4 regions of the Pseudoalteromonas sp. Scap06 genome follow, and region 4 is predicted to be linked to each of the others. Evidence: predicted binding sites of a transcription regulator. Region 4 holds the regulator's gene; each other region holds the start of a gene.
What was found. Region 4 encodes LexA, which represses DNA repair genes until DNA is damaged. Its sites were predicted from a motif close to TACTGTATNNNNATACAGTA; they were not measured.

Region 1 (3,549 bases), 950 kb from region 4:
AAATGATGGACGGTGAAATTCAGTTACATAGCGAAGAGGGTAAAGGTAGTACGTTTACATTTAGCATTAGTGCACCAAAATCAGCAGAAGCCCCATCAACATTACCTAAAAAAACAGCTATGCAACCAAACCTGTTGGGTAAGCACATACTGTTAGTTGAAGATAATGCGATTAACCGACATGTTATTTCAAAAATGTTGGAGCCGACTGAAGCGGTGATAGTTATGGCCGAGGATGGTGTTAAGGCTCTTGATGTATTAAAAGATCAATCGTTTGATTTGATTTTAATGGATTGCCAAATGCCTAATATGGATGGCTATGAATGCACACGTACGATTAGAGTTATGGAAGTTAAAACAGGTTTGCGAGTGCCTATAGTAGCGATTACGGCTAATGCCTATGAAGAAGATAAACAGCGATGTTTAATAGCAGGTATGGATGACTTTATTGCCAAACCAATTAATAGTGATGATTTATACACTGTGATTGGTAACATTCTCAGCTGATAATAGTTCAACAGGCAAAAGCTTACACCGTGCCAGAGAGTATCCGCTTGCCAAATGGTTAAATGTATCTAATTAGTTTTATGAGCAGAAAAATAAGATAATAGAATGGGGGGATTAGCCTGAGTAAACTAATGGAAAGTCGGCGCTACTCAGGCTATATAATTACATTGACTCTAATTTCATGCCGCGTGTTTCTTTGATGTATTTAACCACAAAAAATACACTAATAAATGCCGAAAGAGTGTAAAAGCCATAAGCACCTGCTAAACCAATACTGCCGAGCATAATCGGGAAGGTCATAGTAATAGCAAAGTTAGCTATCCATTGTGCGCTAGCTGCAACAGCAAGGGCTGCTCCGCGAATACGGTTATTGAACATTTCACCAAGTAGTACCCATACAATAGGGCCCCAGCTTAAGCCAAAAAATACCACAAATAAATTAGCCATTATTAATGCAAAGGTACCCATATTTTCGCTAAGTGCTAACTTGCCCGCTTCATCAAGGCCTGCACTTCCAAAGGTGTAGGTAAGTGCACTTAAACTAATAAACATACCTATGCTACCTACCAATAATAGTGGCTTACGGCCTACTTTATCGACTAAGGCAATAGCTATAAAGGTAGATAAAATATTGGTGGTGCCTGCAAGTACATTAATAAACAGTGATTGTGATTCATCAAAACCAGCGGCTTGCCATAGCTCTGAGCCGTAATAAAATACCACGTTAATACCAACAAATTGTTGGAAAACTGATAAAGCCACACCCACCCAAACAATAGGATGTACTTTTTTACTGCCATCAATAAATAAGTCGCGAATACTTGGTTTTTTATCACTTTGCAGAGACTGTTTCACGTCATTGATTTGCGTATCAGCATCGTCATTTGAGATTTTATTAAATACAGTTTTAGCGTGTTTAAGTTTACCTTGTGCGACTAGGTAACGCGGTGACTCAGGAATAAAAAGTACGCCAATTAAAAATAAGCCTGCAGGAACAAGTTCAGCCCAAAACATCCAGCGCCATGCGGCTAAATCTAACATTAAAATACCTTCGGCACCGCCAGCGGCGTTAGCAATTAGGTAATTACTTAAAAAGGCTGCAAATAAACCAAGTACGATAGCGAGTTGTTGTAATGTCGCTAAACGACCACGTAAACTTGCTGGTGCTACTTCTGCAATATAAGCAGGTGCTAAAACAGAGGCTGCACCTATGCCTAATCCGCCAAATAAGCGGTAAAAAATAAACTCAGCAGAACTATCGGCAACCCCAGAGCCAAAAGCGCTGACTGCAAATATAATGGCAGTGACAATCATAATAGCGCGACGGCCAAATTTGTCAGCTAATGGGCCAGCAGCTAAAGCCCCCAGCGCACAACCTAATAATACAGATGCAACATTAAAACCAGTTGCAACACTGCTTGAGTTAAATGTATTACCTAATGCCGATACGGTGCCGTTTATAACGCCCGAATCGAAACCAAATAAAAAGCCACCAATAGCGGCAACGGCCGATATAAAAATAACATATAAAAGCGAGCACTTAGTCTGTGCGCTATGCTCACCTTTAGTTGCATGCTGTGTCGTCATGTTGTTCAATCCTAATTTTTATTATGTGTAATGTAGTTAAAGTAGCACTAAATTTGCTGGCAACCTTAGCACAGAGTGATCACGCTAAAAAAGATATTTCAATAGTAATACGTATGCATAAAAATTTTATTGGGTTGATAAAAATAACGAGATACTAGATACTGTTTTTATATACAGTATGGGCGGTTTTATGAAAAAAGAGTTACCAGCGAAATATTATTTGGCACATTTTAGAGAGCTATTAACGTTTGTGAGCGAGAAATGCATGCATTTACTCGAGCAAAAGCATATTTCATTTATTAGTAAAATAAACACGCTCGACGAACAGAGCCAGTGTATGTTGGCGCGCATTTATTCTCGTAAGCCTTATTTAGTTCAAACCCAATCATTAAACTACGAAGAAATTAGCTTGCCATACCAAGCACTTTTTAAATTAAAAGCGGCAAAGTTAATTGCTGAACCTTCTCATAAAGATTATAGGCAACTACTAAGTCACCTAACAAAACCGGCCTTAACAGAGCTGCTAGAAAAGCAAGAACAACCGCCATTATTTAAAAAAAGCGCTGCTAAAAGTAACTTAGTTGAAATAGTTAGTTCATTCTTTGAATCTAAGCCAGAGTGTCTTGCACACTTATATAATCAGTACGTGATAAATAATAGAGAAGAGTATTACGAGTATTTTGAATTTTTATATATCGGCAGGCTCAGTGCAGGCGATATTAATCATCAAAATCGATTTGTACTGCGAGATTTAGGCGTAACACCTGTTAGGCAAGAGCATAGTGAAAGCTTGTCGCGCTTTGATTCAATAGAGGAAGCGCAGTCTAACTATGCATTAAACCGTTTGCGGCTAACGCTTAAAAATACAAAAGATGACAATGAAAGAGAGGTACTAGCAAAGAAGCTAATAAATGAAGTAGCGTTAGGGGATCTTGCACAAGAGTTAAAAAACAAGTTACTGGTTATACTTTATAAGCAACTAAAAACAACTAACCCAACACTTGCGTTTGATGTACTTAATGCTTGCGAAGACGATGCACAAGCCCTCGAGATTCAAATAAGGGAGCAATATCGACAAGGCAATAAGCAATGGGTAAAAACGCAGCTTGAGCAAATTATAGAAAACCCGCTTACTGATGAGTTACTGTATTTTGCAGATGACTTTTTAATGCGTAAATTTAACAAGCAAACCCGTTCGCGGCTCAGTGAAATGTTAGCCAGTACACGCTGCATTATAGAAGTTGATGAACTCTACCGCGGCGATGTTGAGTTAGGTGTAAGCGATCACTACACTCGTCAAGGCAAACAGGTTTTTTATACTGAAAATACTTTGTGGCAAAGCCTATTTTCGCTGGTTTTTTGGCAAGAGCTATTTATTGAAACCCCGACGTCGCTTTGTAATGAATTTGATATTTTCCCACAAGCGTTAAAAACAGACTCCTTTTACTTAAATCAA
Region 2 (3,549 bases), 1.5 Mb from region 4:
TGGCGATTAGTACAGGGGTTATTTGTGCGGTTATGTTCTCTATTAAGCCACTTTTAGATTTATTTGATATTCCACCGCTCAGAGTACTTCGCCGTAATTTAGGCGATCGACTAGCGGTAAGTAAAATTCATTTAGGGCTAAGTGCACTCACCGTGTTTTTATTAATGTGGTTATTTAGTAATAACATAAAAATTACGCTTATTTTGTTTGTCTCAACGCTTGCGCTTATTTTGGTGTTATTTTTAATCTCTAAGTTAATATTTGGCGGTGGCCGCAAGCTTGGCTTAAAGCCGGGTAACAGCTGGTCTTTGGCTATTGCGTCTATTCAAAAGCGCGCCAATGTTAATGCAGTGCAGTTAATTAGTTTTTCGTTAGCTATTAAATTACTGTTATTTTTAATTGTGCTTAAAAATGATATTATTTCTGATTGGCAGTCACAATTACCAAGTGATGCACCTAATGCTTTTTTAGTGAATATTACGCAAAATGAACTGGACCCAGTTAATGAATATTTAGCACAAAAAGGCATTCAGGTGTCGGAGTTTTACCCGACTATTCGTGGTCGCGTAAATGCCGTCAACGGTGAAGCGGTTGCGCGTGAAGTGTCACTGCAAGATAACGAGAAAAAAGACGAAGAAGCCCGCTCAGGCATTGGCCGCGAGCTCAATTTAACCTGGCTTGACGAAGTCCCTTCGCAAAATGACATTATCGATGGCCAGTGGTTTGGCGATGACGCCGTTGCCGAGGCCTCACTGGAAGAGTCGATGATGCAGCGCCTCGATGTTAAATTAGGCGATACTCTTACATTTTTAATCGGTGCGCAGTCGTTTGATGCTAAAATAACCAGTGTGCGAAAAGTAAATTGGGCCACACTCAAGCCTAACTTTTTTATTATTTTAAGCCCAGATGTACTTAGCGACTTTCCGGCAACCTATATTTCATCGGTACGCATTGAACCTGAGCAAAAGCGCGACTTTAGCCAGTTATTACGTTCATACCCCACTATTACAGCAATTGATGTAGATAATTTTGTTAAGCAAATACAGTCGACTATTGAGCAAGTGTCGTTAGCCATTGGTTTTGTATTGGCTATTGTGGTGTTATGTGGTGCGTTGGTACTAATATCGCAGGTGCAAGCAAGCTTAGGTGAGCGCATGCAAGAAATCGTAATATTGCGTACGTTAGGTGCTAAAAGCCGATTAATAAAAAATGCCACTTTATATGAGTTTTTATTACTGGGCGGTTTAGCCGGACTGGTCGCTGCATTTTTTAGTGATATTGCACTGTTAATAGTGCAGCAGCAAATGTTTGATTTGGCGGGTAAGCTGCATCCAAATATTTGGATTATTGGCCCCGTTGCTGGTGGCGTGTTTGTAGCAGGTTTAGGTTATTTTATGATTGCCCGTACGCTCAAACAAAACACCCAAGGCTTAGTGCGCGCATTGGCGTAAACTTTTTGGCCAAATAGAGTTTAAATGCCTACTTTTTAAGTAGGCATTTTTGTTTTGGCTTGGTACTGGTAATTTATACAGTGCTCTGGCATTATTAGCATTATTAATAAATAACAATAATGAGAGTGCTGTTTGGCCATTATTTTAGGGATCGATCCGGGCTCGCGTTTAACGGGTTACGGTGTGGTTGCGCACCAAGGTGCTAAGTTTACATACTTAGGCAGTGGCTGTATTAAATTAGCCGATCATGACTTTCCCACCCGACTTAAAATGATCTACCAAGGTATTACGCAGCTTATAGAGCAGTTTTCGCCTGAAACCTTTGCCATAGAAAAAGTATTTATGGCACATAACCCCGATTCTGCTTTAAAGCTTGGGCAAGCCCGTGGTGCTGCCATTGTGGGGGCCTCTATGGCCGACTTACCGGTGTTTGAATACTCTGCACGGCAAATAAAGCAAGCCGTGGTGGGTAACGGTGGAGCAGATAAATCGCAAGTGCAACATATGGTTAAAAATATACTTAAACTGCCAGGTACGCCGCAAGCCGATGCAGCAGATGCACTCGCGATTGCAATTTGCCATGCTCACTCTGAACAAAATTTAATAAAACTAGCGGGTAGCGCAAGCAAAACCGTTAGAGGACGTCTAAGGAAATAACAATGATAGGTCGCTTAAACGGCGTGTTAGTTGAAAAACAGCCCCCAGAAATATTATTAGAAGTGAGTGGCGTTGGCTACGAAGTACAAATGCCAATGACCTGTTTTTATGATTTACCCAAAGTGGGCGACAACGCCATTGTGTACACTCACTTTGTTGTACGCGAAGACGCACAGTTATTGTTTGGCTTTAATAATAAAACCGAACGAGCCTTATTTCGAGAGCTGTTAAAAGCCAATGGCGTAGGACCTAAGTTGGGTTTAGCTATTTTGTCGGGTATGTCGGCGCAGCAGTTTGTAAGTTGCGTAAATAATGAAGACGCTACCGCCTTGGTTAAACTGCCAGGGGTAGGTAAAAAAACCGCCGAGCGCTTAGTGCTCGAAATGAAAGACCGATTAAAGAATTGGGGCAACGACTTATTTACCCCATTTAGCGACAGCGCCGTAATAGAGCCTGCGAGCGATGCAACTATAGCTAATAATGCGGCCGATGATGCGGTTTCGGCGTTAGTGGCGCTCGGTTATAAATTGCCACAAGCGCAAAAAGCAGTAAAATCAGTAAGCAAACCCGATATGTCGACTGAGGTTCTAATTAAAGAATCTTTGAAATCAATGCTGTGAGTAAATTATGATCGAAGCTGATCGCTTAATAGATGCTGCTGAAAAAACCAATGAAGACACCATAGATCGTGCTATTAGGCCTAAGTTACTGGCCGATTATCGTGGTCAGCCGCATGTTAAGCAACAAATGGAAATATTTATTGAAGCTGCGCGTAGCCGCAGTGAAGCGTTGGATCATTTATTAATATTTGGCCCGCCAGGCTTAGGTAAAACCACGCTTGCTAATATTGTAGCAAATGAATTAAGCGTAAATATTAAAACGACCTCGGGCCCTGTACTTGAAAAAGCCGGCGATTTAGCTGCATTGCTTACTAATCTTGAAGAAGGTGATGTACTGTTTATTGATGAAATTCACCGCTTAAGCCCACAAGTAGAAGAAATACTTTACCCTGCAATGGAAGATTACCAACTCGATATAATGATAGGTGAGGGGCCTGCAGCACGCTCTATTAAGCTTGATTTACCTGCATTTACCTTAATTGGCGCAACCACGCGTGCGGGCTCATTAACCTCACCACTGCGTGATCGCTTTGGTATTGTACAGCGTTTAGAGTTTTATTCTGTTGAGGATTTGTCGCATATAGTGGGGCGCTCAGCGCATTACCTTGATTTAGAAATGTGTGACGATGGCGCAGCTGAAATTGCCAAGCGCTCTCGTGGCACACCGCGTATAGCAAACCGTTTATTGCGTCGCGTGCGCGATTACACCCAAGTTAAATCAGATGGTACGGTTAATGCCGAGGTTGCTCAACAAGCCCTCGATATGATTGATGTTGATAAAAGCGGCTTTGATTACATGGACCGTAAATATTTACTCGCCA
Region 3 (3,549 bases), 340 kb from region 4:
CAACAGCTCCTGATGCTCGACCCGATAAATGCTGTTGTTCTACAATGGCTTTAGCAGCATACCAAAGCGGCAAAGATTCAGCGCGAGCGCAGTCACGTATATGGCTTAATGTTTTGTCGCCAATCCCACGGGCTGGGGTATTAATTACACGCTCAAATGCGGCATCATCTTGGCGGTTACCCACTAAGCGTAAGTATGAGAGGGCATCTTTAATTTCTTGACGTTCGAAGAATCGCATACCACCATAAATTCGGTATTTTAAACCTTCTTGTAGCATCGCTTCTTCAAGTACCCGCGATTGCGCATTACTACGATACAAAATAGCCGCATCCTGTAGCGCATTTCCGGCATTTAGCCAGCTGCGTAATTTGCTACTCACAAAGCGCGCTTCATCTAGCTCGTTAAAGGCAGCATAAATAGAAATTGGCTCGCCGTCGTTACCGTCAGTCCACAAGCTTTTACCCATACGCTCGGAGTTATTTTGTATAAGTGCATTAGACGCTTTAAGAATAGTGGCAGTCGAGCGATAGTTTTGCTCAAGGCGAATCGTCTCTGCATCAAAGTCTGTTAAAAAGCGTTTGATATTTTCAATTTTAGCGCCACGCCAACCGTAAATACTTTGGTCATCATCACCTACAATCATAATACTACTAGTGTCGCCCGCAAGTAATTTTAGCCATGCATACTGAATAGTATTGGTATCTTGAAACTCGTCTACTAGCATGTGTGCGAAGCGCTGCTGATAATGACGAAGCAGGGTTGGGTTGTTTTTAAGAACCTCATAACTACGTAGTAATATTTCAGCAAAATCAACTAGGCCCGCTCTATCACAAGCTTCTTGATAGGCTGCGTAAACGCGCAGCATCATTTGCTCGTTAATATCGTATGCCTGAATATCTTTAGGGCGCAGAGCTTCGTCTTTTTTAGCGCTTATGTACCAACCAAACTGTTTGGCTGGCCATTTTTTATCATCAATATTCATCGATTTTAACAAGCGCTTGATCATGCGAAGCTGATCGTCTGAGTCTAAAATTTGAAAGGCTTCAGGTAAATTTGCTTCACGGTGATGTGCCCGTAAAATTCGGTGCGATAAACCATGGAAAGTACCAATCCACATGCCGCCAACAGGGGCTTTTAGAGTTTCTTCAACCCTTGAACGCATCTCTTTAGCGGCTTTATTGGTAAAGGTTACCGCAAAAATACTGTAGGCAGAGGCTTGCTCTACTTGCATTAACCAGGCAATACGATGAACCAATACTCGAGTTTTACCTGAACCTGCTCCTGCTAATACCAGCATGTTTTGTAATGGCGCTGCAACGGCATCGCGTTGTTTATCATTTAAGCCATCGAGTAATTCTGAAACGTCCATCGTTACGCCTTTTTAATCAATAATGAGAGCAGTATAACAGGTGTTTTTGTTAGGCTAAATAAAATACTGTTTTTATAAACAGCTATTTATAAAATAGGTATTTAAGTTGTTGAATAGTGAACAGTATAAACTGAGCAAGTAACTAAAATAGCTATTTAAAATTGCTAATTTGACTTATTTTTGGCAAAAAATACTAAAGCGATAAATTCGTAATAATTTAACTGTATGATTTGTAAGCCTTAATAAATTGGCATAAAGTGTGTAAGTATAAATAATAAGTACAAATACAAAATTAATTAAACTACAGAGGTTAGTATGTCTCAACAAGGTTCTGGCGGAAATGTAATAGCCGCTCTATGTAATATTTTTTTCCCGGGTTTAGGGCAGTTGGTGCAGGGTCGTATTTTATCGGCGCTGGTGTTTGCCATTTTGGTTTTTGGCGGTTACGCGTTATGGTTCTTAGTTGTTCCAGCTATTGTTGGAGCCGTATTCCATTTATGGGCAATTATTGATGCTGCCCGCTATCGCTCAGGCGGTTAGCTATATTGATGATACTAAATAACCTGAACTCTGGATAATAAATCTATCTCTAGCAGCTATTTTGAGCGCTAACTGCGTTGAATTTACTTGCAATAGACTAGCTATTGACGCGTAATTTCGCCTTGTTTTCACTGAAAATTTCTGGCTAGAGAAAATAAACATAAATATCATTTTATTCAATATGTTAGTAAATCTCTTAACCAGAGTTCAGGTTAAGTAGCGCCTTGCGGCGCTATTTTTGTATCTGGCTTGCGTTATTCATAACTGACTAGGTTATAATCTATTGTAATTAGCAGTACTGGAATAAAGTTATGGAATACCAATTTATTCGCGACCCTATTAGTGGGTTAAGAATTAAAATAAGCAGCGAGCATGCGATTATAGGCCGTTGGTTAAATGAAGAAATAGGCAAAGACAAAGTGGCTATGGTGCTGGCGCTTATTAGCTCGGTGAGTTCAAGCTTTGAACCGTTAACACTTAAAGGCCAAGAAATTGACCTGATCCTTTCTAAAGATGAAGCGTTATTTGAAGCGCATGCGCTGCATCAAGATAACGAAGATATATTAGCCTACCAAGATGACGAATTAATGCTTGAAGAGAATGATTTAAGCAGCGGTTGTGGTTTTGAAGACTTTGTTGACCTGATCAACTCATGGCATGAGTTTTCGGCTGGTCGTTAAGTTATATTATCTGTATTATTACCCTAATTATAAATCCAACAGTGGAACCAATATGTCTGCGAATTTAAACAAGCTAGTTGTTATGCTAGAAATGCAAAATGCCATGAATACTAAAGTACATGAGCAATGGTTTAGCCAAGGCTTTGAATGGTACCGAGCTATTTGGGTTGAATGTGCAGAAATGTTAGACCATTACGGTTGGAAATGGTGGAAAAAACAAACACCAGATACTGAACAGGTGATTTTAGAGCTGGTTGATATTTTTCACTTTGGCTTATCGTTGCGTATTGACGGTGAGACTAGCTACGAGCAAATAGCAACAAAACTACAAGCCGAAATGAGTGCACCACAACAAGGTGATGACTTTAAACAAACACTTGAATTATTAGCAGCCAGTGCTGTTGCCAATAAAGCGTTTAATGCAGCCGCTTTTGCTGGTTGTATGGCGCAAATAGGCATGGATATTGATGATTTATACCGTGGTTATGTAGGTAAAAATACGCTTAACTTTTTCCGCCAAGATCATGGCTACAAAGATGGCAGCTACATTAAAGTATGGCATGGTCAAGAAGATAACGAACACTTAGTAGAAGTAGTTAAAAGCCTTGATACTGAACATGCAGATTTTGCAAAACAGGTATATCAAGGCTTAGTAGCGCGTTACCCTCAGGGCGAATGAGCTAAATAAGCTAAATAAGCTAAATAAGCTAAATAAGCTTACGGTAATCGGTGACGCTTATGTAGTCGGTTATATCGTTATGTGGTTGTTGACTATTAGGGTTAGCAACCGCAAGTAAATGCTCAATGCCGTATTTTCGTGCGGCATTTAATACCGGTAAACTGTCATCTACAAATAAAGTGCGGCGTTTATCAAACCCTAAGTCCCCTTGCACTTTATGCCACAAGCTTTGTTGCTCTTTACTTACTCCATATTCATGAGTCGATACCACCCCGTCTAAA
Region 4 (3,549 bases):
TTACATCTCCATTGTATGATTTATTAGGGTTCGACCAGTAATTAATACGTGTACAATTACCTGGACAATTATATGCCATCACTGAACGCCATTGCGATTGAGGTTGTTGGTAACCATGTCCAAATGAATAAGGAGTTGTTGAAGGATCGTTTTCTGGATTATGGCGAGCGCCTTGTAAGTGCCCAATCTCATGACCAAAGGAGTAGTAGCCTGTCGCACAATCATAATCGACCATAGCAAAAGCGCTTTGAGCATTAGCGCCAATGGCTTTGGCCTGGCCACAGTAACCATTGACATCATTTACTAATATAACTACATCTGCACCGAATTGATCGCGTAATGTATGTGCTTCATCCATATAACCATCGTTCTTAGCTGCTAAACGATTTAAATCAGTACTTGAGTTTGCAGCTTCAGTATAATTAATTTGGCTCATGTGGGCTATGCTAACAACTGCGTTGACGCCTGAGTTTTGATAACCTTGGTTGGTTTCAACAATCGCAAGATCAATTAAGCTATTTATATCCCCTGATTTTTGAGCTGCTGCTGGGGTATATAAAACTAATAAACTAATATTACTTTGCGTTTCGTTAGCCATTACCGATTGAGTGTTTTGAGCTGTTAAAATTTGTTCACTCATAAACTCCAAGTTATTAGACTGTTTATAGTCGGGAGCATGTTCAGCTGGCTGCTTTTGGGGATCTAATTCAATGAAATTATGACCAGAGTGCCTATTTGGTTGTAATTTATATATCTGTTCACCTACTTTTACAGTACCCGAAATGCCTTTTGCAGATTTAATAAGTGTTATTTCGTCATCTTCTAAACTTTTACCAATCCAAATTAAGCTTCCCGTTGCTGACAAACTTGTTGAACTTTTTATAAATTCAATGTCGTTACCTTTAACAGGTAAAAGAAAGGTATTTGTGCTATTTGTGAGCTCAAAAAGAGGCTGGCCAAACTGTAATTGATTACTTGTTTGTGTGGCCACGCTTTGTGGCTCATTAATATATTGCACTTCAAAAAGCGGAACTTGAGCTTGTGTATAGCCGCTGAATAGGAGCCCAATAAATAAAGGTGAGTATTTTTTCATTTCATAGTCCTTTTACATTTGTTTTGTCCACATAAAGTGTACACGGTAATATTTTTATTTCAATTAATTAACATTAGCGCTCATTAAAATTAACCATTGTTGTAAATTTTAAGATACATTTTTTATTTTTACTGTTGATGGGTTGCTTTAATCAGTGCAAAAATAATTTTAAGTAGTTAAGAGCGGGTTATATTCTTAGTGCGATAAGCTAATTATTATCAGTGGAGCTAACTTAATTTATATTTGCGATTTTAAAATAACTGTATATACTCACAGTTAATTGTACTGTATGGAAAACCAGTTGTATGCGACCATTAACGAAACGCCAAGCGCAAATACTCGAACTTATCAAAGTGTTTATTAAAGATACTGGTATGCCTCCTACACGTGCCGAAATTGCACAAACACTGGGTTTTAAAAGTGCGAATGCTGCAGAAGAACATTTAAAAGCACTGGCTAAAAAAGGTGTGATTAAAATGAAGCCGGGCGCGAGTCGGGGCATTCAGCTTGTTGAAGAAGAAGAGCCAGAGCAACTGGGCTTACCTTTAATTGGTCGAGTTGCTGCGGGTGAGCCAATATTGGCGCAACAGCATGTAGAAAGCCACTGTAAAATTGACCCTTTAATGTTTAAACCTGCGGCTGATTTTTTACTGCGCGTTAACGGCATGAGCATGAAAGATATTGGCATTATGGATGGCGACTTACTCGCTGTACATAAAACTCAAGTAGCTGAAAATGGTCAGGTTGTTGTTGCTCGAGTGGATGATGATGTTACGGTTAAACGTCTAGAAAAAGCCGGCAGAAAAGTATTACTGCATGCTGAAAATGACGAGTTTTCAGCCATTGAAGTTGATTTGGAAAATGAATCTTTCAATATTGAAGGTTTAGCGGTGGGTGTTATTCGTAACGCTGATTGGATGTGATAGTTAAGCATAACCTAGCGCTTAATATTGATTAGGCGCTGTTTTTACATGCATTATTTTTGTACGATATTGCTTGTGAATCGCTTTTTGTTATTTTTAAAAATCGCTAAATATTGTTATAAACAAACAAATTTATTTTAGGGTCTGTTGACCTTTCAAGGTTGAATTTGCAGCAGTCTGTTTGGTATTTAGGCAAGACAGAGCCTATGTGGTGTGGTTATTCCCCATAAATAGGCGATAACGCAGCATCAATGCCAAACAGGCGCTGCCCGAAGGATTCTGCCTAGGGGCGATTTACTCTTTGTTGCTCGGTTTTGACTTAGCCCACTAGGTTACAAACCTCGCGCCGCGATTAAACCGCCCCTAGTTTGAACAAATTTTAATCCGCAAAGGTCAACAGACCCTAGTTATTTTTAAATCATAAAATTTTATATTTTTTCCGCTGTTATTCAAGCTACCCCTTACTAACCCTGACTTTGGGATTAATTACCTCATTAATTGCTATTTTCTTTGCTGCACTTTTTTAAGTAACCTCTTGTTTATTTTTCATACTCACCTTGCTTATTGTTTATTTTTTAACTAGTTATTAAAGAGCTGGAATAAAAATAACTCACAGCCTAGTCGTTTTGAGCACACACATTTAGTAACTCCAGCACCCTTATAAAAAATAAAAATAACGAATGGGCGTTTAAGCCGTATGCCTCTTCGCTTTGCGTCAGCAATAGCATCAAAGGAGCCGTCACATGGGTAAGCTGAGTTCTTCCTTGTGGCTTATATTGTTAGTTTTTTCGCAAAATGTGCTTGCTAATAGCCAATATAATATGCGTAAAGGCGTAACTGATATAAGTAATAATGTATACCAACTGCACATGACCATATTTTTAATATGTTGTGTGATTGGGGTGATCGTGTTTGCCATTATGTTTTGGGCACTCATCCATCATCGCAAGTCTAAAGGGGCTGTCCCTGCCCAGTTTCATGAAAGTACCAAAGTAGAAATACTCTGGACTGCCATTCCTTTTGTCATCTTAATTGTTATGGCCATTCCTGCGACTAAAACGTTAATTGCGATGGAGGATGCCAGCAAAGCTGATATCACCATAAAAATTACTGGATCACAGTGGAAGTGGCATTACGAGTATATGGGGGAGGACGTTGAGTTTTATTCAATGTTAGCGACTCCTCAAAATGAAATAACGAATCTTGCCGATAAAAACCCGAATTATTTACTCGAAGTAGATAAGCCACTAGTGCTACCGATTAACCAAAAAGTTCGTTTTTTAATGACTTCAGATGATGTAATTCACTCATGGTGGGTACCTGATTTTGCAGTTAAAAAAGATGCAAACCCTGGGTTTATTAACGAAACATGGACCAATATTAATGAAGTAGGTACTTACCGCGGGCAGTGTGCAGAGCTGTGTGGTAAAGATCATGGCTTCATGCCTGTTGTGGTAGAAGCAAAAACAGAAGAAGACTTCAAAACGTGGTTGGCAGAAGCTAAACAAGCTAAACAAAAAGCGGCTGAAGCAG

Region 1: a site for LexA is predicted at 2,253-2,272, ahead of FLM47_RS10375 (exonuclease domain-containing protein). Genes of this name have one in related genera too.
Region 2: a site for LexA is predicted at 1,515-1,534, ahead of ruvC (crossover junction endodeoxyribonuclease RuvC). Genes of this name have one in related genera too.
Region 3: a site for LexA is predicted at 1,434-1,453, ahead of uvrD (DNA helicase II). Genes of this name have one in related genera too.

Annotation. Positions count from the first base shown of each region.
Region 1 covers NZ_CP041330.1:2,235,300-2,238,848, reverse strand. Annotated here, with positions in the region: gene FLM47_RS10385 (response regulator) at 1-506, shown strand, start outside; gene FLM47_RS10380 (sugar porter family MFS transporter) at 669-2,093, opposite strand; gene FLM47_RS10375 (exonuclease domain-containing protein) at 2,284-3,549, shown strand, end outside.
Region 2 covers NZ_CP041330.1:1,280,171-1,283,719, forward strand. Annotated here, with positions in the region: gene FLM47_RS05905 (ABC transporter permease) at 1-1,451, shown strand, start outside; gene ruvC (crossover junction endodeoxyribonuclease RuvC) at 1,584-2,108, shown strand; gene ruvA (Holliday junction branch migration protein RuvA) at 2,111-2,728, shown strand; gene ruvB (Holliday junction branch migration DNA helicase RuvB) at 2,736-3,549, shown strand, end outside.
Region 3 covers NZ_CP041330.1:143,086-146,634, forward strand. Annotated here, with positions in the region: gene uvrD (DNA helicase II) at 1-1,369, opposite strand, end outside; gene FLM47_RS00675 (hypothetical protein) at 1,685-1,909, shown strand; gene FLM47_RS00680 (YacL family protein) at 2,221-2,589, shown strand; gene FLM47_RS00685 (dUTP diphosphatase) at 2,642-3,268, shown strand; gene yrfG (GMP/IMP nucleotidase) at 3,297-3,549, opposite strand, start outside.
Region 4 covers NZ_CP041330.1:3,187,186-3,190,734, reverse strand. Annotated here, with positions in the region: gene FLM47_RS14775 (M12 family metallo-peptidase) at 1-1,093, opposite strand, end outside; gene lexA (transcriptional repressor LexA) at 1,399-2,016, shown strand; gene coxB (cytochrome c oxidase subunit II) at 2,760-3,549, shown strand, end outside.